Linked DNA regions of Halorarum salinum. The main gene of each other region encodes a partner of the protein of the gene in region 2 in a complex. Links are inferred from orthologs where the notes say so. Each region holds a gene or a part of one and is shown on either strand. Other genes may lie near its edges.

What was found.
Region 1: HUG12_RS12435 (region 2) and HUG12_RS05285 share a complex: the UniProt entries of both Methanocaldococcus jannaschii proteins name them as parts of the 30S ribosomal subunit. The link is inferred for Halorarum salinum from one-to-one orthologs.
Region 3: HUG12_RS12435 (region 2) and HUG12_RS07260 share a complex: the UniProt entries of both Methanocaldococcus jannaschii proteins name them as parts of the 30S ribosomal subunit. The link is inferred for Halorarum salinum from one-to-one orthologs.

Annotation. Positions count from the first base shown.
Region 1 is NZ_CP058579.1:1,115,915-1,118,620, forward strand. It holds HUG12_RS05285 (30S ribosomal protein S19e), read right to left. Parts: upstream 1,729-2,706; coding sequence 1,273-1,728; downstream 1-1,272. Other genes in the region: HUG12_RS05280 (translation initiation factor IF-2 subunit gamma), read right to left, coding at 1-1,014; HUG12_RS05290 (lysylphosphatidylglycerol synthase transmembrane domain-containing protein), read right to left, coding at 1,824-2,706. UniProt on the Methanocaldococcus jannaschii protein: May be involved in maturation of the 30S ribosomal subunit.
Region 2 is NZ_CP058579.1:2,518,809-2,522,360, forward strand. What follows is about bases 260-3,203. They hold HUG12_RS12435 (30S ribosomal protein S11), read left to right. Parts: upstream 260-1,501; coding sequence 1,502-1,906; downstream 1,907-3,203. Other genes in these bases: HUG12_RS12425 (30S ribosomal protein S13), read left to right, coding at 441-980; HUG12_RS12430 (30S ribosomal protein S4), read left to right, coding at 977-1,501; HUG12_RS12440 (DNA-directed RNA polymerase subunit D), read left to right, coding at 1,913-2,662; HUG12_RS12450 (50S ribosomal protein L18e), read left to right, coding at 2,984-3,203. Also shown: HUG12_RS12415 (thioredoxin domain-containing protein), read left to right, coding at 1-135; more of HUG12_RS12450, read left to right, coding at 3,204-3,340; HUG12_RS12455 (50S ribosomal protein L13), read left to right, coding at 3,340-3,552. UniProt on the Methanocaldococcus jannaschii protein: Located on the platform of the 30S subunit.
Region 3 is NZ_CP058579.1:1,519,176-1,522,021, forward strand. It holds HUG12_RS07260 (30S ribosomal protein S8e), read right to left. Parts: upstream 1,690-2,846; coding sequence 1,312-1,689; downstream 1-1,311. Other genes in the region: HUG12_RS07250 (hypothetical protein), read left to right, coding at 1-701; HUG12_RS07255 (cupin domain-containing protein), read left to right, coding at 898-1,227; radB (DNA repair and recombination protein RadB), read right to left, coding at 1,786-2,478; HUG12_RS07270 (hypothetical protein), read left to right, coding at 2,596-2,846.

The DNA.
Region 1 (2,706 bases), 1.4 Mb from region 2 along the record:
GACGACGCGGTCGAGCAGTTCGACCCCCATCTCGAACGCCTCACGCGTCGGCGGCAGGCTTCCGGGTTCGCCTGCGACCTGCCCCGCGAGCGCGTCGCCCTTCGTCAGGCTCGGATCCAGACCCGTGCCGACCCCGAGCAGACCGCCGGGGCTGACCTTCTCGACCGACCGGCCGCCGGCCTGGAGCGAACGCACGCTCGTCTCGATGGGCCGGTGCTCGGTCTGGCCGCCCTCCTCGACCTCGCGGCCGGGCCGGAGTTCGAGCTCGTCGCCCGCCTCGAGGGTGCCCTGCGAGAGCGACCCGCCGAGCACGCCCCCGAGCAACTCGTCGGCGGTCGTGCCGGGCCGGTTGATGTCGAACGACCGCGCGACGTACATCCGCGGGGGGAGCGTCTCGTCCCGGTCGGGCGTCGGGATCTCCTCCTCGAGCGCCCCGATGAGCACGTCGACGTTGATCCCCTGTCCGGCGCTGATGGGGACGATCGGCGCGCCCTCGGCGACCGTCCCCTCGACGAACTCCTGGATCTGCGCGTAGTTCTCGCGGGCGCGCTCGGAGCCCACGAGGTCGATCTTGTTCTGGGCGACGACGATGTTCTCGATGCCGATGATGTCCAGCGCCATCAGGTGCTCCTCGGTCTGGGCCTGGGGCACGTCCTCGGTGGCCGACACCACCAGGACGGCGCCGTCCATGATGGACGCGCCGGACAGCATCGTCGCCATCAGCGTCTCGTGGCCCGGCGCGTCGACGAACGAGACGGTCCGAAGGACCTCGGTCTCGACGTCGTGTTCCGGGCACCTCTCCTCGACGGTGAACGCTTCGGGCTCGTCGCACTCGGGACACTTGCGTAGCGTCGCGTCGGCGTATCCCAGCCTGATTGAGATGCCGCGCTTCATCTCCTCGCTGTGCTGGTCGGTCCACGACCCCGAGAGCGCCTGCACGAGGGTCGTCTTCCCGTGGTCCACGTGGCCGACGAGTCCGATGTTCACCTCCGGTTGTGTTTTCTCCGTCACCATTGACCTCCGAGAGATAATCTCGTTAGGTAAATTCGCCTCCTGCGAGTGATAAAGGTGCTGTTCTCGGCTTCCGCGCCCCCTTGCGGTTTCCGGCGGTCGCGTGGCAGCCGATCACACCGGTCGACGCGGTTGGGCGATTACCCCGGGGACCTGCCCCCGCGACGGGTCGCCCACGGCCCCCGTCGTCCGCCGTCGAGCGGCGTCGTCCGCCTCGCTCCCGGCCGAGGGGGGACGTCGCGAAAACGGCCTCGAACCGGTCTACGCGTAGCGTTCGAGCTCCGGCCGGTCGAGGCCCTCCAGCACGTCGCCTGCGGCCTCGTCGAGGAACGCGCGACCCTCGTCGGTGATCCGGCGGCCCTCGCCCTTGGCGGTCTCGACGAAGCCCTCCTCCTCGAGCTGCTGGAGCGCCACCCGGATGATCTTCCGCGAGCCGGCGGCGTGCTCGGCGGGGGAGACGCGGTAGCGCGTCGAGCCGCCCTTGGAGCCACCGTACCCGGTGGCGAGCCGCTCGACGCCGATGGGGCCGTTGTCGGCGACCTTCCGGAGCAGGGAGGCGGTCCGGACGAACCAGAAGTCCTCCTGCTGGGGCGGGAGTTCGCGGCCCGTCCCCGTCTTCGTGAAGCCGGCCCACTCCGGCTCCTCGATGCGCTCCTCGAGCCGGTCGGCGACCTCCTCGATGAGGTCCGCCGCCGGGACGTCGTAGAGAGTGACCATACGGCCGGATTCACCGTCCCGGCGTTTAAACTCGTCGTCTCTCCGTCGCGGCTGTCACTCGCTCACGGGGGCGCCGGACCGGAGGATGTGGCCCCTCACCCGAGTCCGTCCGCGCCCACGACGCCCACGACGGCCCCGCCGACGAGCACGGGGATCCAGAACACCGCGCCGCGGTAGATGACGACCGCCGCGAGGGCCGTCCCCGCGCCGACGTTCACGCCCGGGAGCGCCGCCAGCACGGCGACGAGCACCGCCTCGATGCCGCCCACGCCGCCCGGCAACGGGGTGGCGCCCGCGATGGCGCCCATCGGCACGACGAACAGCATCGCCGAGAGCGGGACCGACGCGCCGATGGCCTCGAAGGCGACCCAGAGCCCGAGCATCTGGCAGCCCCAGCCGAGCGTCGAGGCTCCGAGCGAGAGGGCGATGGCCTCGCGGTCGGTCGCGACGCGCTCGATGGCGCCGAAGAAGTGGCCGATGCGGGACTCGATGGCGTCCGGGTCGGGGACGGGGACGCCGGGGACCAGCCCCGCCAGCCGGCGGACGACCGGCGTGAGCGCCGAGACGACGCGGTGCTCCAGGCTATACCTGTGCCGCCACCCCAGATACACGAGCCCCGGCACCGCCACGGCGAGGAGCACGACGACGCCGGTGGCGACCCGGAGCCGGGTGCCGAACGTCGTCTCCGTCGCGAAGTAGGCCGCGCCGACGAGCGCGAGCGTGATGGAGGGGACGAAGTTCAGCGTGTCCACGCTCGCGATGGCCGCCAGCCCGCGCTCGTACTCGGTGTCGGTCATCTTCGAGATGAGCAGCGCCGTCACCGGCTCGCCGCCGGCCTGCCCGAACGGCGTCACGTTGTTCGAGAACATCGCGCCGTTGAACACGAGAAACGACTTGCCGACCGACGTCCGCACGCCGAGCACGCCGAGGACGGTCCGGAGCGCGAACGACCAGGCGAGGAGCCAGGCGACCGTCAGC
Region 2 (3,552 bases):
GCGCCGCCGGTGTGGGCGAACCGCGGCGCCCGCGACGGCGAGCCGACCGCGTACGTCTGCGAGAACTACACGTGCTCGCCGCCGAACCACGAGCTGCGGGCGGCCCTCGAATGGGCGAGCGAGCGGGAGGAGTGACCCGCACGCGGCTCGACCGGGGGACGGGCCCCCACCGACGCCGAGCTACGGGGTGAGACGGCCGCTCGCACCCGTACGACGGCCACTTCGTGATGTTTAAGTAGGGTTCCCGTCTTGTACCGAACGGAGATACTGCAGGGGTGATCGGACCCCGAGTCCCGGGCGCGGACGCTCGAAGGGCGACGATACTGAACGCAGGTGTTGCGGTAGCCAAGCCTGGCCCAAGGCGCTGGGTTGCTAACTCAGTGGCGCAAGCCTCCGGGGTTCGAATCCCCGCCGCAACGCTGTCCAGCCACCAAAAAGACATGAGTGCAGAAGAACCAGAGGACGCGTCAGACGGCGAGGAGGAGGAGGACCTCCAGTACTTCGTCCGGATCGGCCAGACCGACCTGGACGGGACCAAGTCCGTCGAACGCAGCCTCACGGAGATGAAGGGTATCGGCCAGCGGACGGCGCGACTCGTCGCCGAGACCGCCGACGTGGACCGTACGGCCACGTTCGGACTGCTCGGCGAGGAGGAGATCGACGGCGTCGTCGACGTCGTCGAGAACCTCGAGGACCACGTCCCGTCGTGGATGGTCAACCGGCAGAAGGACTTCTTCACCGGCGAGACCACCCACAGGACGGGCGGTGACCTCCAGGAGAAGCGTCGCCACGACATCAACCGCATGAAGATGATCGACTCCTACAAGGGAGTCCGACACAAGCGCGGACAGAAGGTCCGCGGTCAGCGGACCAAGTCCACGGGGCGGTCCGAGGGCACCATCGGCGTCAACGTCGAGGAGATCCGCGAGGAGGCGGCCGAGGAGGCCGCCGCCGAGGAAGAGGAGGGTGACCTCGAATGACGACCGGCAACTCCACCAAGCGATACGAGACGCCGAACCACCCGTACCAGGGCGAGCGCATCGCACAGGAGTCGGACCTGCTCGGTCGCTACGGCCTGAAGAACAAGGAGGAACTCTGGCGCGCGCAGTCGGAACTGCGCGACTACCGCCGCGAGGCCCGGCGCCTCATCGGCGACGCGCAGGGCGACGTCGAGGTCGCGGGCGAGGCCGGCGAGGAGTTCGTCGACCGCCTGCGCCGCTACGGCATCCTGAGCGAGAACGACGGGATCACCGAGGTGCTGTCGCTCGACGTCACCGACGTGCTCGAGCGCCGCCTCCAGACGGTCGCCTACCGCAAGGGCGTCGGCCACACGCCCAAGCAGGCGCGCCAGTTCATCGTCCACGGCCACGTGACCGTCGACGACGCGCGCGTCACGCGGCCGTCCTACCAGGTACCGACCGCCGAGGAGGACTTCGTCTCCTTCGACGAGACGAGCCCCCTCGCGGACGAACTCCACCCCGAACGCGCGGAGGGTCAGTAAATGAGCGAATCAGAGAACACGCCACAGGGCGAGGGCACGTGGGCCATCGCCAACGTCTTCGCATCGTTCAACAACACGCTCATCACCGTCACGGACGTCACGGGTGCCGAGACGCTCGTGAAGTCCTCCGGCGGCGCCGTCGTGAAGCAGAACCGCGACGAGGCGTCGCCGTACGCCGCGATGCAGATGGCCGAGGGGGTCGCCGAGGACCTGCTCGCCCAGGGCATCGAGGGCGTCCACGTCCGCGTGCGCGGCCCCGGCGGGAACGCACAGAAGTCCCCCGGGCCGGGCTCGCAGGCGACCATCCGGGCGCTCGCGCGCGCCGGGCTTGAGATCGGCCGCATCGAGGACGTGACTCCCATCCCGCACGACGGCACGCGGGCGCCGAAGAAGAACCGGCTGTAACCCACCATGGCAGACGAATTCGACGTGGAGGTAGTCGCCCGGGACGACCGCTCGGCGAGCCTGCTCGTGCGGGGGCTCACGCCCGCCGTCGCGAACGGCATCCGGCGGAGCGTCCTCGCGGAAGTGCCGACGTTCTCCATCGACACCGTCCGGTTCGTGGAGAACACGTCGGTGATGTTCGACGAGATGGTGGCGCTCCGGCTCGGGCTCGTCCCGCTGACGACGCCGCTCGACGACTACGAGATCGGTGAAACCGTCACCGTCGCGCTCGACGTCGAGGGACCGGCGACGGCTTACTCGGGCGACATCGAGACGTCCGACGAGCGCGTCGTGCCCGCCGACGAGAACGTCCCCATCATCGAACTGAAGGACGGCCAGCGCCTCGAGTTCGAGGCCGACGCCGTCCTCGACACGGGGAAGAACCACGCCAAGCATCAGGCGGGCGTGGGCATCGGCTACCGCCACCTGCAGCGGGTGGAGGTCGTCGGCGACGCCGGCGAGTTCGAGGACGAGGAGCCCCGCATCCTCCGCGGCGTCATCGAGACGGAGGACGGCGAGTACGTCCACACGGACGAGTTCGACGCCGACCTCACGAACCGCTACCCCGGCAAGGAACTGGAGGTGACCGACGTCCCCGACGCGTTCGTCTTCAACGTGGAGTCGGACGGCTCCCAGGACGTCGACGAACTGATCCTCCGCGCGGTCGAGTCGCTGCAGGACCGCGCGGACGAACTGGCAACGAAGGTCGCAGTCTGAGACGACCATGTCCGCATCCCCCACACGAACGGCGTTCGCCCCCGCCACGAGCGACGCGTCGGCGACCGCCGTCGCCGCGCCGTCGACGGGTGGGACCGAAAGCCGTTTAACCGGGGATGCGGTACGACGGAGTGCCAGCAGGGATAGCCAAGTCAGGCCAACGGCGCAGCGTTCAGGGCGCTGTCCTGTAGAGGTCCGCAGGTTCAAATCCTGCTCCCTGCACTGTCACTCCGATTCTCTCGCGGCTCCGACGTGGGACCGTCGCTCCGGGACGGAGTCGACCCCCCGCGGAGCCACCACACTCCACTACGGAGGTTCACTATGAGTAGTAGCAAGACCAATCCGAGACTTCAGAACCTCATCGCCGAACTGAAGTCGGTCGCGCGCTCGTCCGACGCAGCCGTCTGGCAGGACGTCGCCGACCGGCTCGAAAAGCCGCGGCGCACGCACGCGGAGGTCAACCTCGGCCGCATCGAGCGGTACGCGAACGAGGACGAGACCGTCGTCGTGCCGGGCAAGGTGCTCGGCTCGGGCGTGCTCCGCAAGGACGTCACCGTCGCCGCCGTCGACTTCTCCGGCACCGCCGAGACGAAGATCGACCAGGCCGGCCGGGCGATGACGCTAGAGGAAGCGCTGTCGAACAACCCCAGCGGATCCGACGTACGGGTGATCCGATAATGAGCCTCGCCGAGTTCGACGCCGACGTCGTCGTCGACGCGCGGGACTGCATCATGGGTCGGGTCGCCTCCGAGGTCGCCCAGCGCGCGCTCGCCGGCGAGCGCGTCGCCGTGGTGAACGCCGAGCGGGCGGTCATCACCGGCAACACGGAGGCCACGATGGAGACGTACCGCAAGCGCGCGGAGATCGGCTCCGATCGCGGCCCGAACTAC
Region 3 (2,846 bases), 1.0 Mb from region 2 along the record:
ACGAGGCCGACGCCGGCTACGATAACGGCACGGTGACGTTCGTCGTGACCGCGAACGGCTCCGGCGTCGAGGGGCTCGACGTGGCCGTCGACAACGACTCGGTCGGCACCACCGACGCGAACGGGTCGGTGACCTTCGAGACCGACGAGTCGGCCTTCGAGGTGACGGCGACGGGCGAGAACGTCACCGGCGAGTTCGCGTACGAACTCGAGAACGACTCGCTGACGCTCGTCGAGGGCGGCTTCGAGTACGCCGACGAGGGGGACGACGAGGCCGAAAACGAGACGCGCGGCCCGCCGAGTGAGATGCCCGATCAGGCCGCCGAGCGTGCACTGAACGTCCACGCGGTCATCAACGCCTACCTCGCGGGTGACCTCGACGAGAACACGACGCTCGGCGAGGCGCTCCGGGACGTCGCATCCGGCGACAAGTCGCCCGAGGAGGCCGGGGCACCCGCCGACGCGGGCCGACCGGACCACGCCGGCCCACCCGACGACGATGACGACGAGGACCGCGACCGCGGGAAGCCGGACGACGTCGGGCCGCCCCACGACGACGGGGACGATGACGACGGTGAGGACGACGATGACGACGGTGAGGACGACGATGACGACGGTGAGGACGACGATGACGACGACGAAGACGACGAAGACGACGACGGCGACGACCGTGGGAACGGTAACGGGAACGGCCCGCCGTAGTCGCCCCCTCGGACCCACGACGTCGACCGACCGCGTCGAATCGACCGACCACCGACCGACGGACGGCACCTGATCACGGACGCGCCCCGCCGGGGGCGCGACGAGGCACGCGACGGGGCTGCTCCCGCTCGCCGGGACGGGGGGAACCGGACGGGCACCCACCCACGCTTTTGGTCCAGCGGGAACACCTCCCGCCATGGACCGACTCGCCGACGCACTGGCCGAACTCGACCCCGCCGAAGGGACGGTCGAGACGGCCGAACTGGTCGCCACCGACGACGTGCTCGTGAAGGCGTTCGCGCTCGGTCCGGACGCCGAACTCGACCCCCACGAGCACGCCGACAGCACGAACGTCTTCCACGTCGTCCGCGGCACCGTCACGGTGCTCCGGGACGACGAGGAGGAGCCGGTGACGGCGCCGGGCGTCGTGCTCCACGAGCGCGGCGCCGTCCACGGCGCCCGGAACGACACCGACGAGGTCGTCGCGTTCACCGCGAGCCTCTACCCGATGCCCGGCGGGGGGTGAGTTTGAGGAACGGGGTCCGGCGCCGGGCGGCGACGTCGCTTCGCCACTCGCCGATGTCGACTCGAACGGGAAAACTGGCGGCGACTACTCGTCCACGACGACGGCGTTCACCTGGCCGGACTGCCCCGGCCGGGAGGTGACGCGCGCGCGTCCGGCGCTCGTCTCGATGACGGCGCCCTTCGTGATGATGTTCCGGCGAACGTAGTTCACGTTCGAGGGGTTCTCGACGACGTCCTCGATCTCCGCCTCGGTCGTCTCGCCGCCGTCGGTCACCTGCGCGACGTTCGTCGAGAGCGCGCGGACCTTCTCGCCCGTGCCGCGGGAGGCGACGGTCTGGAACCGGGGCTCGCCGACGGTCGTCTCCGCCGGCTCGCGGCCGAGCTGGTGGCGCTTCTTGTTGCGGAGCGTTCGGCGTCGACCGCCGGTGCGCTTTCGCTTCTGACGGCCGCTCTGATCCTTCATACCAGTACGGACCGGCGGCGGCTACTTGAATCGCTCGACTCCCGTCTCGGGTCCCTACGCGCCCGCTGGCGACCGTTCTTCGGGGGAGCGGGCCGGTCAGGGCTCGTCGGCGTCCTCGATGCCGCCGCCGGCGATCCGGAACCGTGCGGTCCCGCCGGCGGGCTGTGAGCGGTGCTTCTCGAGGGTCGCGCGACGGTTCCCACCCCTGTATCGGTCGAGTCGGACGACGACGCCGGTCCAGTGTTCGAGCGTGTTCCCCCCGAGCGGGCGGATCCGGTCGGCGTCCGGGTCGGTGAACACCTGGTTGGTGACGAGGACCGCGAGGTCGTGCTTGCGGGCGAGCGAGAGGAGGTGGGTGATCTGGGTCGCGACCGTCCGCAGCGACTCGCCGCCCTCCTGGTCGCCGGTGCGTTCGAGCCGGTAGAAGCCCGTCGCCGAGTCGAGCACGACGAGGTCGACCGACTCGGCGAACCCCTCGGCGTCCCTGACCGCCTCCCCCTGCTCCTCGAAGGAGAGCGCCTCGGTGACGATGAGCCGCGAGGCGACCTCCTCGACCGGCTCGTCCGTCCGCGCCTCGACGATCTGCCGGAACCGCTCCATCGACAGGTCCTCCGTGTCGACGTACAGCACGGCGTCGCCGGCGATGGCCGCCTCCGCGGCGGCGGTCAGCGCGACGTTCGTCTTGCCGGCCGCGGGCGGGCCGTACAGCTGCGTGACGACGCCGCGCTCGATGCCGCCGCCGAGGAGGGTGTCGAGGGCGTCGGAGCCGGTGGTGAGCGGGTCGGACACGGCCCGTTCTCGGTCGTCATCGCTTAAGAAGTCCCCGGACTACGGGGGGAGACCGCGGCGCCGGCGGTCCCGCACCGCCGACACGGTAAAGCCGTCGAAGCGACGTAGAACCGGGTAGTGATCGTCGTCGCCACCGAGGACTTCGCCCTCTATCACGCCGCGGTCGGAGAGCTCCGCGACCGCGGGGCTACCTTCACCACCGTCGAACCCGGCGCGGACCTGCCCGAGCGCGCGGACGTCGTCGTCTCGGCGGCCGAGGACGGCGTCTCCTACGAGGACGACGACGTCGAACACGTCACCACGACCGCCGACGACGTTCGGAGCGGCGTGGCCGCCGCCCTCGGCGTGCTCCGCGGTGGCGACGACCG